DNA from 2 places in the Georgenia sp. AZ-5 genome. Region 1 is predicted to be linked to the other one. Evidence: riboswitches for the same ligand, from Rfam matches in the RefSeq annotation. Region 1 holds a riboswitch; the other holds the start of a gene.
What was found. Region 1 has a riboswitch for thiamine pyrophosphate ahead of thiM (hydroxyethylthiazole kinase). Riboswitches for the same ligand answer to the same signal wherever they lie in the genome.
Positions count from the first base shown of each region.

Region 2: it holds a riboswitch for thiamine pyrophosphate, as region 1 does, so the genes downstream of both, ACF0H8_RS01255 (YkoF family thiamine/hydroxymethylpyrimidine-binding protein) here and thiM (hydroxyethylthiazole kinase) in region 1, are expected to answer to the same signal.

Region 1 is NZ_JBINOU010000001.1:2,155,515-2,161,053, reverse strand. Features, by position in the region: gene ACF0H8_RS10160 (TenA family protein) at 1-136, opposite strand, end outside; gene thiD (bifunctional hydroxymethylpyrimidine kinase/phosphomethylpyrimidine kinase) at 133-945, opposite strand; gene thiE (thiamine phosphate synthase) at 942-1,616, opposite strand; gene thiM (hydroxyethylthiazole kinase) at 1,623-2,462, opposite strand; TPP riboswitch at 2,454-2,552, opposite strand; gene ACF0H8_RS10140 (hypothetical protein) at 3,250-3,885, opposite strand; gene ACF0H8_RS10135 (response regulator) at 4,436-5,107, opposite strand; gene ACF0H8_RS10130 (sensor histidine kinase) at 5,104-5,539, opposite strand, start outside.
Region 2 is NZ_JBINOU010000001.1:256,960-262,498, forward strand. Features, by position in the region: gene ACF0H8_RS01245 (ABC transporter ATP-binding protein) at 1-1,082, opposite strand, end outside; gene ACF0H8_RS01250 (ECF transporter S component) at 1,133-1,741, opposite strand; gene ACF0H8_RS01255 (YkoF family thiamine/hydroxymethylpyrimidine-binding protein) at 1,756-2,418, opposite strand; TPP riboswitch at 2,473-2,580, opposite strand; gene ACF0H8_RS01260 (hypothetical protein) at 2,811-3,104, shown strand; gene ACF0H8_RS01265 (SDR family oxidoreductase) at 3,104-3,331, shown strand; gene rlmC (23S rRNA (uracil(747)-C(5))-methyltransferase RlmC) at 3,289-4,467, opposite strand; gene ACF0H8_RS01275 (ABC transporter ATP-binding protein) at 4,592-5,383, opposite strand; gene ACF0H8_RS01280 (ABC transporter permease) at 5,383-5,539, opposite strand, start outside.

The sequences.
Region 1 (5,539 bases):
CGAGGCCGAGAAGGAAGGGCAGGCGGTCGATCGCCTCCCGGATGGGCGCGGTGCGCTCCCAGGCCGTGTCGCTGAACGGCGCGCCCCGGTCCGGGCCGGCTCCTGCCTCGGTGGGGAGCGGGGTGCGTGCGGTCATCGGCTTCTCCAGAGGTCGTAGAAGTGGTGGACGGGCCCTGCACCGGTGCCGATGTCCAGCGTGTCAGCGGCGGCCAGGGCGCCGGTCAGCCACGATTTCGCCTCCGAGGCGGCCTCCTCCCACGAGCCCGACTGCGGAGCCAGGGCGGCGAGGGCGGAGGACAGGGAGCAGCCGGTGCCGTGGGTGTTGCGGGTCGGCACCCGTGTGACGCGCAGCAGCCGCTCGCCGTGGTCGTCGAGCCACAGGTCGGTGGCGTCCGCGCCCGTGAGGTGGCCGCCCTTGAGAAGCACGCGGCGGGCGCCCAGCTCGCGCAGGGCGTGGGCCTGCGCACGCATGGTGACCTCGTCCGTCGCCTGGTCCTGCCCGAGCAGGACCGCGGCCTCCGGCAGGTTGGGGGTGATCACCGAGGCATGGGGCAGGAGGCGGCGCATCGCGGCCACCGCGCCGTCGTCCAGGAGCCGGGATCCGCTGGTCGAGACCATGACCGGGTCCAGGACGACCGCGGGCCGGTTCGTCCGTTCGGCGAGGAATGCGGTGACGGCCTCCACCGTGGGGGCGGTCGAGAGCATGCCGATCTTGATGGCGTCGACGGGCACGTCCGCCATGAGGGTGTCCAGCTGTTCGCGGACGAAGTCTGGTGGGACGGTGTGGACGCCGGTGACGCCGCGGGTGCTCTGGGCGGTCAGGGCGGTGATCACGGCGGTGCCGTACGCGCCCAGCGCGGAGAACGTCTTCAGGTCCGCCTGGATCCCCGCGCCGCCGGAGGGGTCCGAGCCGGCGATGGTCAGCGCGACGGGGGGTCTGCTCATCGCCCCTCCCACGCCCGGCGGAGCCTGGCCGCGGCGGCGGCCGGGTCGCCCTGCCCGCAGATGGCGCTGACGACGGCGATCCCGGCGGCGCCCGTGCCGCGCAGCAGGGCGGCGCGCTCGGCGGTGATGCCGCCGATGGCCACGCACGGCCACGGGCTGGCCGCGCTGATGTCGCGCACCCGCTCCACGCCGCCGGGCGAGGCGTGGTCGGGCTTGGTCGCCGTGGCCCACACCGGCCCCACGCCGAGGTAGTCCACGACCTCGGGGCCGTGCTCCAGGGCGACCGCCACGTGGTCGGGCTGCTGCACCGACAGGCCCAGCAGGCATGTCTCGCCGAGGAGGGCACGCGCCTCGTTGATGCCGAGATCTCCCTGGCCGACGTGCGCGCCGTCAGCGCCGATCTCCTCGACGAGGTGCACCCGATCGTTGACGAGCAGGGGCACGCAGGTTCCGGCCAGCGCGGCGCGCACCTCCCGGCCGAGGGCGACGAGCTCGGCGTCGGTGGCGCCGGGGTCTCGCAGCTGGACGGCGGTGACCCCGGCGGCGACCGCGGCGGCGACCGTGCCGGGGACTCCGACGTCCGCACACAGGGCGGTGTCGGTGACGAGGTAGAGGGACAGGTCCAGCGGGGCGCGTGCGGGCGCTGGCCGGCCCGCGGTGGTGGCGATCATGTTCGGTCAGGAGAGGCGGGCGCGGTCGGTCAGGTCCGCGGGGGTGAGCATGGCGATCGCGTCGAGCAGCGCGACGGCGAAGCTGCCCGGGCCGCCGCTGTGCCCGGCGGCGGCCTCGGCGGCCACCGTCAGGGTTGCCGTGGCCGCCGTCGCGGCGAGCAGGGGGTCCTCCACGACGCCGGCGAACGCGGCCATGAGGGCGCCGAGGGCGCAGCCGGCGCCGGTGACCTGGGTGAGCAGCACGGTGCCGTTGCCCACCCGTACCACCCGCCCGCCGTCGGTGAGGTGGTCGACCGCGCCGCTGACCGCGACCACGGTGCCGCGCGCACGGGCCAGCTCCCGGGCGGCGGGCAGCGCCGCCTCCGGGGTGTGGGCGCTGTCGGCCCCCTTGCCGCCCTGCCCGCCAGCGAGGCCGAGGATCTCCGAGGCGTTGCCGCGGACGACGGCGGGGGTCGACTCGGACAGCAGGTCCAGCGCGATGCGCGTGCGCCAGGCGAGGCCTCCCGCGCCGACGGGGTCGAGCACCCACGGGGTGCCCGCGCCGGCCGCGCCCGCCACCGCCTGGGCCATCGCGGCGGCCGTGTCGTCCTGGGGGGTGCCGAGGTTGACGAGCACGCCGTCGGCGACGGCGGCGAAGGCGGCGGCCTCGTGGCGGGTGTCGACCATGGCGGGGCTCACCCCCGCGGCGAGCAGGACGTTGGCCGTCCACTGCGCCACGACGATGTTGGTCAGGCACTGCACCAGAGGCTGCCTCTCGCGAAGGCGTGCCAGGGCGGCGCCCAGGTGCTCGGGCGCGATGGCGCCGCCGGACTGGTGGGACAGGTCGGTGCTGGAAGGTGCGGACATCCGCGACGTTCCCTTCGCTAGTACGAACTAGATCAGGTTCAACGGGTGTGTTCTCAGCCGTGCGTCCGCACGGCACCCCGCGTCGGCGGCTACCTTACCCCGCCGTCCGGTGCGACCAGCCGGTCGGGCGCGGGCCGGCCGCGCGGTGCAGGGTCCGACGCGCAAGAGATGCGACAGGGGTGCGCCGCCGCCATGACGGTAGGCGCTGAGGATGCGGAGCACCGAAGACCCCGAGGATGTCCTGCACGAGGTCTTCGGGCTGCGCGCCACCATCGTTCCCGACTCCGTCCCGGACGCCCGCTCGTCGTCCCGATCGGCAGATGGCACGTCCACGCGCACCTGCATGGCGCGCAGGCCGCGCACATGGCGGCCGAACGGTCCCGGTGACGGCCACGGCCAGCCCGCGGTCCTGCCCACAACAGTCTCGAAGCACGGCGAGCCAGTGGTCTCTAGATCATGAGGCGCAAGGCTAAGAGCGCGGTCTCATGTCCTTGGTCCTCAGACGCCGGCGGATCCCTCAAAACAGTTCGAAGTCGCTCGGCCCGGCGGCCAGGGATGGGCGCGGCAGCCGCACCTCGGGCAGGTAGCACTTCGGTGTCCGCAAGTAGCGCCTCGAACCCAGCTTCGTGCCCGGTCGCTGGGGCTGAGTGACGCCATGGCTCTGCCGAGAACTGTGGGCCGCCCCGAGGAGGCCGTCGGGGTTCTGCCTGACCGGCTCGCGTTCCGGCGCGGCGAGGTGACCAGTTAAGTCCACATACCGGCACCCGGGCCGCAGGTCATTTGTTGCTCAGCGGTTTCCTAGGTCCTGCCCCCAGCGCAGCACGGTGGGCCGCTGGAAGTCGCTCATCTCGATGACGATGTCGGAACGGGACATTGGACCCACCGCGTCGGCGTAGATCCGCAGGGCCGGCAGATACCGCTCGGTGTAGCGGGCCTCGATCGCCGCGTCGGGTTCCTCGAGCGTGGACGTGAGCGCCAAGATGCGCTGCACCGTCACCTCCTCGGGCACGGTGAGGTAGACGGTCACGTCCCACAGGTCGGCGAGCTCGGGCCGCTGAAGGGTCATGCCGTCAACGAGCAAGACGGAGCCGCGTGCATCGAATCCCGGCGCCCCGGCGGCGATGGACCGAATCCGCTCCCAGTCACAGATGTGCCCGTAAAGCCAGCGCGGGTCGGCCGCCTGCTCAGAGCGACGGATCGAGACCGGTATCAGCAAATGGTCGGCACTGAACCGGTGCACCTCGGCCTTGTCGCCCAGCAGCGGCCTGAGCGCATCGTCGAGGTCACGCGAGAACGTCGTCTTCCCGGCGCCATCCGGCCCGTCGATCGCCACCTTGAGCATGCCGTCGCCGGCGCGCCCCGCGAGCTCTCTTGCGAGCCTGCCCACGATCTGGCGGCGGGGAGTGGACGTCGTCGTCTCCATGCGGGTGATGCTAGGGCGACGGCGCCCGCTTCCCGACAATCATTCGCCACTGTCTCGCACCGTGGAAAATTGCGGACGTCGTCCCCATCATCCGGGACGGGCGCAGCGAAGTCGTGCCAGCCCAGCACGAGGCGGGCAGATCCATCAGCGCCACAGCAGGCAGACGAGCATGGCCGGCTCAGCGGACCTCACGCGATCAGCCCACGCGCCCAAGCGCGGCTCTCCGCGCAAGTCGTCACTAGGGCGCCGTGTAGGCATCCCCCTCGGCTCCTCCGCGGCGGGGAACCCGGCCGGGAGGACTTCTGCCGCCGGTCGTCCCGACGGCCGCAGCCCGGGGTCCGGGCCGCCAGGCTTGCTGCAGAACGGGCTCCCGCCGCAAGTGCTTGATGGCGGTGCTGGCTAGCTACCGGAGTACCTGGCGCGCGAGACGCTGAAGCTGCGGACACCGCTTCTTCACGCGCCCCTCCGGCCCTGGCCCCTGCGGCGGCATCCGAACTGAGGCCTCGAAGACCCGGCGTATGCCCGCTCGACCCTCCGTCGCCGTTCGCGTTCAGGGCTCGGGCCGTCGGGGTGTCACCAGGCCACTCTCGTAGGCGATGACGATGAGCTGGGCCCGATCCCGTGCGCCGAGCTTCATGAGGAGCCTGCTGACGTGGGTCTTCACGGTCGCGGGGGTGACGTAGATGCGCTCGGCGATCTCGGTGTTGGACCAGCCGCGGGCGATGAGCGTGAGGACCTCTACCGCCCGCTCGGTCAGCCCGGTCAGCACAGGTGGGGCAGTGACGTGCGGGTCGGGACGGGCGACGAACTCCTCGATCAGGCGCCGCATCACGCGGGGAGACAGGAGCGCCTCGCCGGCCGCGACGGTGCGGATGCCGGCGAGCAGGTCGGCCGGCGGGGTGTCCTTGAGCAGGAAGCCGCTGGCGCCGAGCCGCAGCGCACCGAAGACGTACTCGTCGAGCTCGAAGGTGGTCAGCACGAGCACCTTCGTGCTGACCTCGGGTCGGGCCCCGAGGATTCGCCCGGTGGCCTCGATCCCGTCCATCACGGGCATCCGGATGTCCATGAGGACGACGTCCGGGCGCTGGCGCAAGACCATGTCGACCGCCTCCGCCCCGTGGGCCGCCTCGCCCACCACCTCCAGGTCGGGTGCGGAGTCCACCAGCACACGGAATCCCCCGCGCACGAGGGCCTGGTCATCGGCGACGACGACCCGGATCACCTGGCACTCACGCCGAGCGGCACGCGTGCAAGCACGCGGAACCCGCCGCCGGGCACCGGACCCGCGAACAGCTCCCCGCCGAGGACGGCGACCCGCTCACGCATCCCGATCAGGCCCTGGCCGCTGCCGACGTGCCTGACGGCCGCTCCCAACCGCGGATCGGCCGAGCCCGGGACGTGCGCCGTCGTGGCGGGGGGCCGGGGTGTCGTACCTGCACCTGCTCGCGCGCCGTTCGCGACGGCGGCGGGCGGCGCGCCGGCCGGCACGGGGGCGCCATCGCCGGCAGGGGCAGCGCCGTCGCGTGCCGGGGCAGCATCCTGCTCGGCTGAGCGAGCGCCGTCACCGGCCGGCCGAGCCCCGTCGTCGGTCACCTCGACCCGCAGCTCGTCACCGGAGAAGTCCAGGACCACCCGAGCGGTCCGCCCGCCGTGC
Region 2 (5,539 bases), 1.9 Mb from region 1:
TTGGCGCCGAGCAGGGCGACCGCCTCGCCCGGTCGAACGGCCAGCTCGATGCCGGACAGCAGCGCCGGCGCGGGCGGGGCCGCCTGCCGGCGCCGGCGGGTGCGCCGCGCCGCCGGCTCCGCCCGGCCCACCGCGAGCCCGCGGGCGGCGAGCAGCGGGGCTCCGCCGTCGTGCGCGGGCCCGCCGGCGCCGGATACCCCCTGGGCACCGGGCACGCCCGGCGCCCCGGGCGGCTGGGCCGCCTCCGCCGCGAGCGCACGCAGCAGCTCGGTGTTCGCCGGCGCCGCCAGCCCGCCCTCGGCGCCGGTGAGGGCGAGCAGCTCGGCGTCCAGGGGCAGCCAGCACCCGGCGGCGTGGAGCTCGTCGGCGTGCTCGCGCAGCACGACGGCGGTCGGACCGTCGGCGAGCACCTCCCCGGCCTCTCCCAGGGCGAGCGCCCGGGCGGGCAGCCCGGCGATCCCGGCCGGGCCGGCCCACTCGTCGAGGCGGTGCTCGACCAGCACCACCGCCGGGCCGTACCGCCGGACCGCCCGGTCGAGGGCGCCGCGGACGGCGGTGACGCCCGCCGGGTCCAGCATCGACGTCGGCTCGTCCAGCAGCAGCACCTCCGGCTCGGTCACCAGGGCGGCGGCCAGGGCGACCCGCTGGGACTCCCCGCCGGAGAGCGTGGCGGTGACCCGGCCCCGCAGGGCGCCGGCGCCCACGGCGTCGAGCGCGGCGCCGATGCGCGGGCCGATGGTCGCGGGGTCGGCGGCGTGGTTCTCCAGCGGCAGGGCCAGCTCCTGCTCCACCCCGGGCAGGCACACAGCGGCCGCGGGGTCCTGCGCGAGGACGCCCAGGTGCCGGGACCGCTCGACGACGGGCGTGGCCGCCGTCGTCGGACCCACGGTGACCGTGCCGGTGACGGTGGCGCTCACGGTGTGCGGCACCACCCCGGTGATGGCGTGCAGCACGGTGGACTTGCCCGAGCCGGAGGCGCCGAGCACGACCACCTGCTCCCCGGGCGCCAGGGCCAGGGACACCCCGCGCAGCACCGGCTCCGCGCGGCGGGGGAAGGTCACCGAGACGTCGCGGAGCTCCACGACCGGCCCGGTGCCCGCCCCCGCCGCTCGCGGGGCCGCCTGGGCCCGGCTCACGACCGGCCCGGGGCCCGGCCGATGGCGAAGTTGTCGACGACGCCGGTGCGTGCCAGGGCGTCGACGATCACCTTGGCCAGCAGGCCGCCGAGGACGATGCCGGAGAGGCACTGCAGCACCAGGCGCAGGGCGAAGATGTCCTGGCCGTACCAGCCGGCGCGGAACGCGGAGTAGAAGAACACCAGGCCGGCGCCGAGCAGGCCGGAGACGGCGTAGACGCCCCAGCCGAACCGGCGGTAGCGGGTGAGCGCGAAGGGCAGCTCGCTGCCCGCGCCCTGGATGGCGGCGGCGACGAGCAGCAGCGGCCCGACCGGGGAGCCGAGGAAGACCACCTCGACGACCGAGGCGATGACCTCGGCGATCACCCCCGCGAGGGGGCGGCGGATGATGGCGACGGCGATGGGTGCCACCAGCAGCCAGCCGCCGAGCAGCAGGTGCTGGGAGAGGTCCCCGGCGGGGCCCATGAGGATGCTCAGCCCGTTCCAGGCCTGCACGAGGGCCCAGTAGGCGAAGCCGAAGACGACGCCGAGGACGACCATGAGGACGAGGTCCTTCATGGCCCAGCGCGGGCGGGCGGGGGCGACGGCGGCGGTGGTGTCGTTCATGGCGCGCTCCTCCCTCACGCCTCGACCGGGCTCGGGGAGCCCACGGAGACGGTCAGGTGCGTGACCACGTGCGGCACGTGGGCGCCGACCTGCGCCCAGGCGTCGACGGCGGTCGCCAGGACGTCGGCGACGTCACCGGTGAGCTTAGTGGCGTAGTGCGCCGGGCTCGTCGTGGTGCCGCGCCGGCGGGCCGAGGCGATCGCGGCCTCGATGTGGGCCATGTGGTCACCGGCGTCGGAGCCGCCGTCGAGCAGCGGGTAGAGCGACCACTGGGCGGCGGCGCGGATGCCGGTGCGCTCGAGCTGCACGGGTGCCGGGTCGGGCAGCCCGGTGACCGCGAGGTCGCAGGACACCTCGCCCGGGCAGCCACGGGAGAGCAGCACGTGGGCGACGACGTGCCCGCCGCCCGAGCGGCGCGAGGCCGCGGCGACGACGGCGGTGAGGTAGGCGGCGAGGCGCTGCTCGGCCGGAGCGGTGCGGGCGCCGACGTAGGTGCTCACCTCGTCGGTGTCGATCACCAGGCCCTCGGTGAGGCCGGCGGCCTCGGCGTCGGCGAGGGCGCCGAGGATGACCTCGACGAAGTCGTCGCAGTGGGGGTGGATGCTCAGCCGCATCCCGATGCCGAGCTGATCCGGCGTGGCGCCGGTGTCGGTCAGTTCTTCGAGCTTGGTGCTCATCACGGTCCCTTCTCGGGCCCGCGGGTACCTCGAGACCCGCCGACGACGCACGTGCGTCGGGCGGATGCCCTGCTCCCTACGCCGGTACGAACCGGATCAGGTATACGGGTCTGCGGACTGTCCGCACTCTCAGCGCTCCTCAGCGCTCCCCGGGGGTGCGGCCGAAGTTACTCCTGACCGCCCACGGGTCAATGGCCGGTTCGCCAGGTGAGACCGCGCCGGGTCCGCGTCCTCCGATGGCGTGAGGCCGGCGACGAATGCAGCGCAGTTCACGCCCGCAGGTTCTGGCCGGGGTCCGGGCACGAGCGCGACCATAGGGACGGAAGGAGTCGCGAGTTCCGCTCCTGAGTGAGGTCACCGGCGCCCTCGGTTCTTCGTCACCGGTGGGAGGCATGGTGTTCAAGGCCTTGTTCCAGTCAGCGCTGTCCGACTGGACCGCGTGGGTGCGTGACCGGCTGGACCACGGCGCGGCGTCCGACACGTCCGCCCCGTACGTCGTGCAGCACATGCACCAGGTGCTCCGCGCCTACTCGCGGGCCGAAGCTGCCGCCGCCCGGGAGCTGGACCCCGACGAGCGGTTTGAGCTGATCGCCGAGTGGGCCGCGTCCGGGGGCCTCACCTGGACCGAGGCCGAGTCCTTGCTGGAGCTGGAGGAGGCCACTGCCTGGCGACTGCCGGCGCGGTGATGCTCGCCGCGGACGGCATCCGGGTCAACGCGGTCGCACCGGGGACGGTGCGCACGGACATCCACGCCGCGGCGGGCGATCCCCGCCGCGCGACGCGCGTCGCCTCACGCATCCCGTTCGGCCGGCCCGGCGAGCCGGAGGAGATCAGCCCCGCCATCGGCTGGCTGCTGAGCGCGGAGGCCGCCTACGTCAGCGGCGCCGTCGTACGTGTCGCCGGCGGCCTCTGACCCGCCCCGCCGGGCGCCCGCTCGAGCAGCACCAGCGCCTCGTAGTGCGCGGTCTGCGGGAACATGTCGAGCACCCGTGCGCGCCGCGGCCTCAGCGACGGCATGGCGGCGAGGTCGCGCGCCAGCGACACCGCGTTGCAGCTGGAGTAGATCACCGACCGGACCGAGGACGACTCCAGCCAGCCCGCCAGGTCGGGGCCGATGCCCCGCCGCGGCGGGTTGACGATGACCAGCTCCGGCGCCTGCTCTGCGGCGAGCGCGAACGCCGTCGCGTCCCCGGCCTCGAAGCGCACCCGACCGAGGCCGGCCTGCGCCCGGGTCAGCTCGGCGGAGGCGATGGCCTCCCGGCTCACCTCGATGCCGGTGACGTTGCGGTCGCCGTCGGCGCAGTGCAGCGCGAAGCCGCCGACGCCGCAGTAGAGGTCCCACAGCGAGGCGGGCGCGAGCTCGTCCACCCAGGCCCGCGCCTGGCGGTACAGGGCCGCGGCGACGTCGGTGTTGGTCTGGAAGAAGCTCTGCGGGCGCAGGTGCAGGTCGACGCCGTCGACGCCCATCCGCAGGGTCTGCTGGTCGGTCAGCACGATCTCGCGCTCGCCCTCCAGGACCGCCTTGTGCTCGGGGAGGATGTTGGCCGAGGCGACCGCCAGCTTCGGCAGCGCCTGGCGCAGCCACGGCAGGTGCTTGCGGATCCGCACGACCGACTCGTCCGTGCGCAGCACGAAGCGGACCATGAGCTCGCCGTCGGGCGACTCGGTGACGAGCAGGTTCTTCAGCTGGCCGCGCCGGCGCGGCACGTCGTAGGGCGTGAGCCTGGCCCGCCCGACGAACTCGGCGAGCACGGGGAACGTGGCGTGCAGGCTCGCCGGGTACAGCCCGCACTCGCGCAGGTCCACGCCGCGGCCGCCGCCGTCGAGGATGCCCAGCTGCGGGTCCTCGGCCGTGCCGGCCACGGCCATCTTGGCCTTGTTGCGGAAGCCCGACTCCCGGCTCGCCACCGGCGGCAGCCACTCCAGGGCGGGGAAGTCGGCCAGCAGGGTGCGGCAGTGCTCCTCCTTGCCGGCCAGCTGGTCGGCGTAGCTGCGCCCCAGCAGGGTGCACGAGCGGCACCGGTCGGCGTCGAAGTAGGAGCATTGCATCAGCCAGCAAGCGTATTTCCGCGCCCGGTCGGCGAGAAGAAATACCGGACGAGGCCTCGGTCACGAAAAATGAGGCTCTCCTCGCGATCATCCGACGGGATGGACGCGGAAGCGCGAAAGATGGCTACTGCAGCATCGTCCGGTCGTCGAGCCCTGCGCCCTTGATCTTCTCGAACTCGTGCAGCAGGTCCGGCACGGTGGTGCGGGCCTTGGTGGCGGCGTCGAGGTCGAGGATGATCCGGCCCTCGTGCATCATCACCAGCCGGGTGCCCAGCTCGAGGGCCTGGGCCATGTTGTGGGTGACCATGAGCGTGGTGAGGTGGTGGCGCTCCACGGCCTCCGCCGTCAGCCGGGCCACGAGCGCCGCGCGCTGGGGGTCCAGGGCGGCGGTGTGCTCGTCCAGCAGCAGGATCTTGGGCTCGCTGAAGGTGGCCATGAGCAGCGACAGGGCCTGGCGCTGACCGCCGGAGAGCATGCCGACCTTCGCCTTCAGGCGCGACTCCAGGCCGAGCTCGAGGGTGGCCAGCTCGCGGGCGAAGAGCTGCCGCTTGGCGGCCGTGACGCCCCGGCGCAGGCCCCGGCCCTTGCCCCGCTCGTAGGCCATGGCGAGGTTCTCCTCGATGGTCATGTGCGGGGCGGTGCCGGCCATCGGGTCCTGGAACACGCGGGCGACGTCCCGGGCGCGCTGGTGGTCCGCCAGCCCGGTGACGTCCTTGCCGTCGATGGCCACCGTGCCGGTCCCGGGACGGAGCTTCCCGGCGGCGATGTTGAGCAGGGTGGACTTGCCGGCGCCGTTGGAGCCGATGACGGTGACGAACTCCCCCGGCTCGAGTGCGAGCGTGACGCCGCGCAGGGCGACCCGCTCGTTGGGGGTGCCGGCGAAGAAGGTCTGGGTGACGTCGTCGAGGCGCAGCATCAGGCGTCCACCTTCGCCTTCGCGCCGACGTGGGTCCGGCGCAGCCCGAGCCGCGCGCCGAGGCCCTTGAACAGCCCCCACTGCGGCAGGACCAGCGCGATGACCACGAGGACGGCCGAGATGAGCTTCATGTCGTTGGGGTCCAGGCCGATCGTG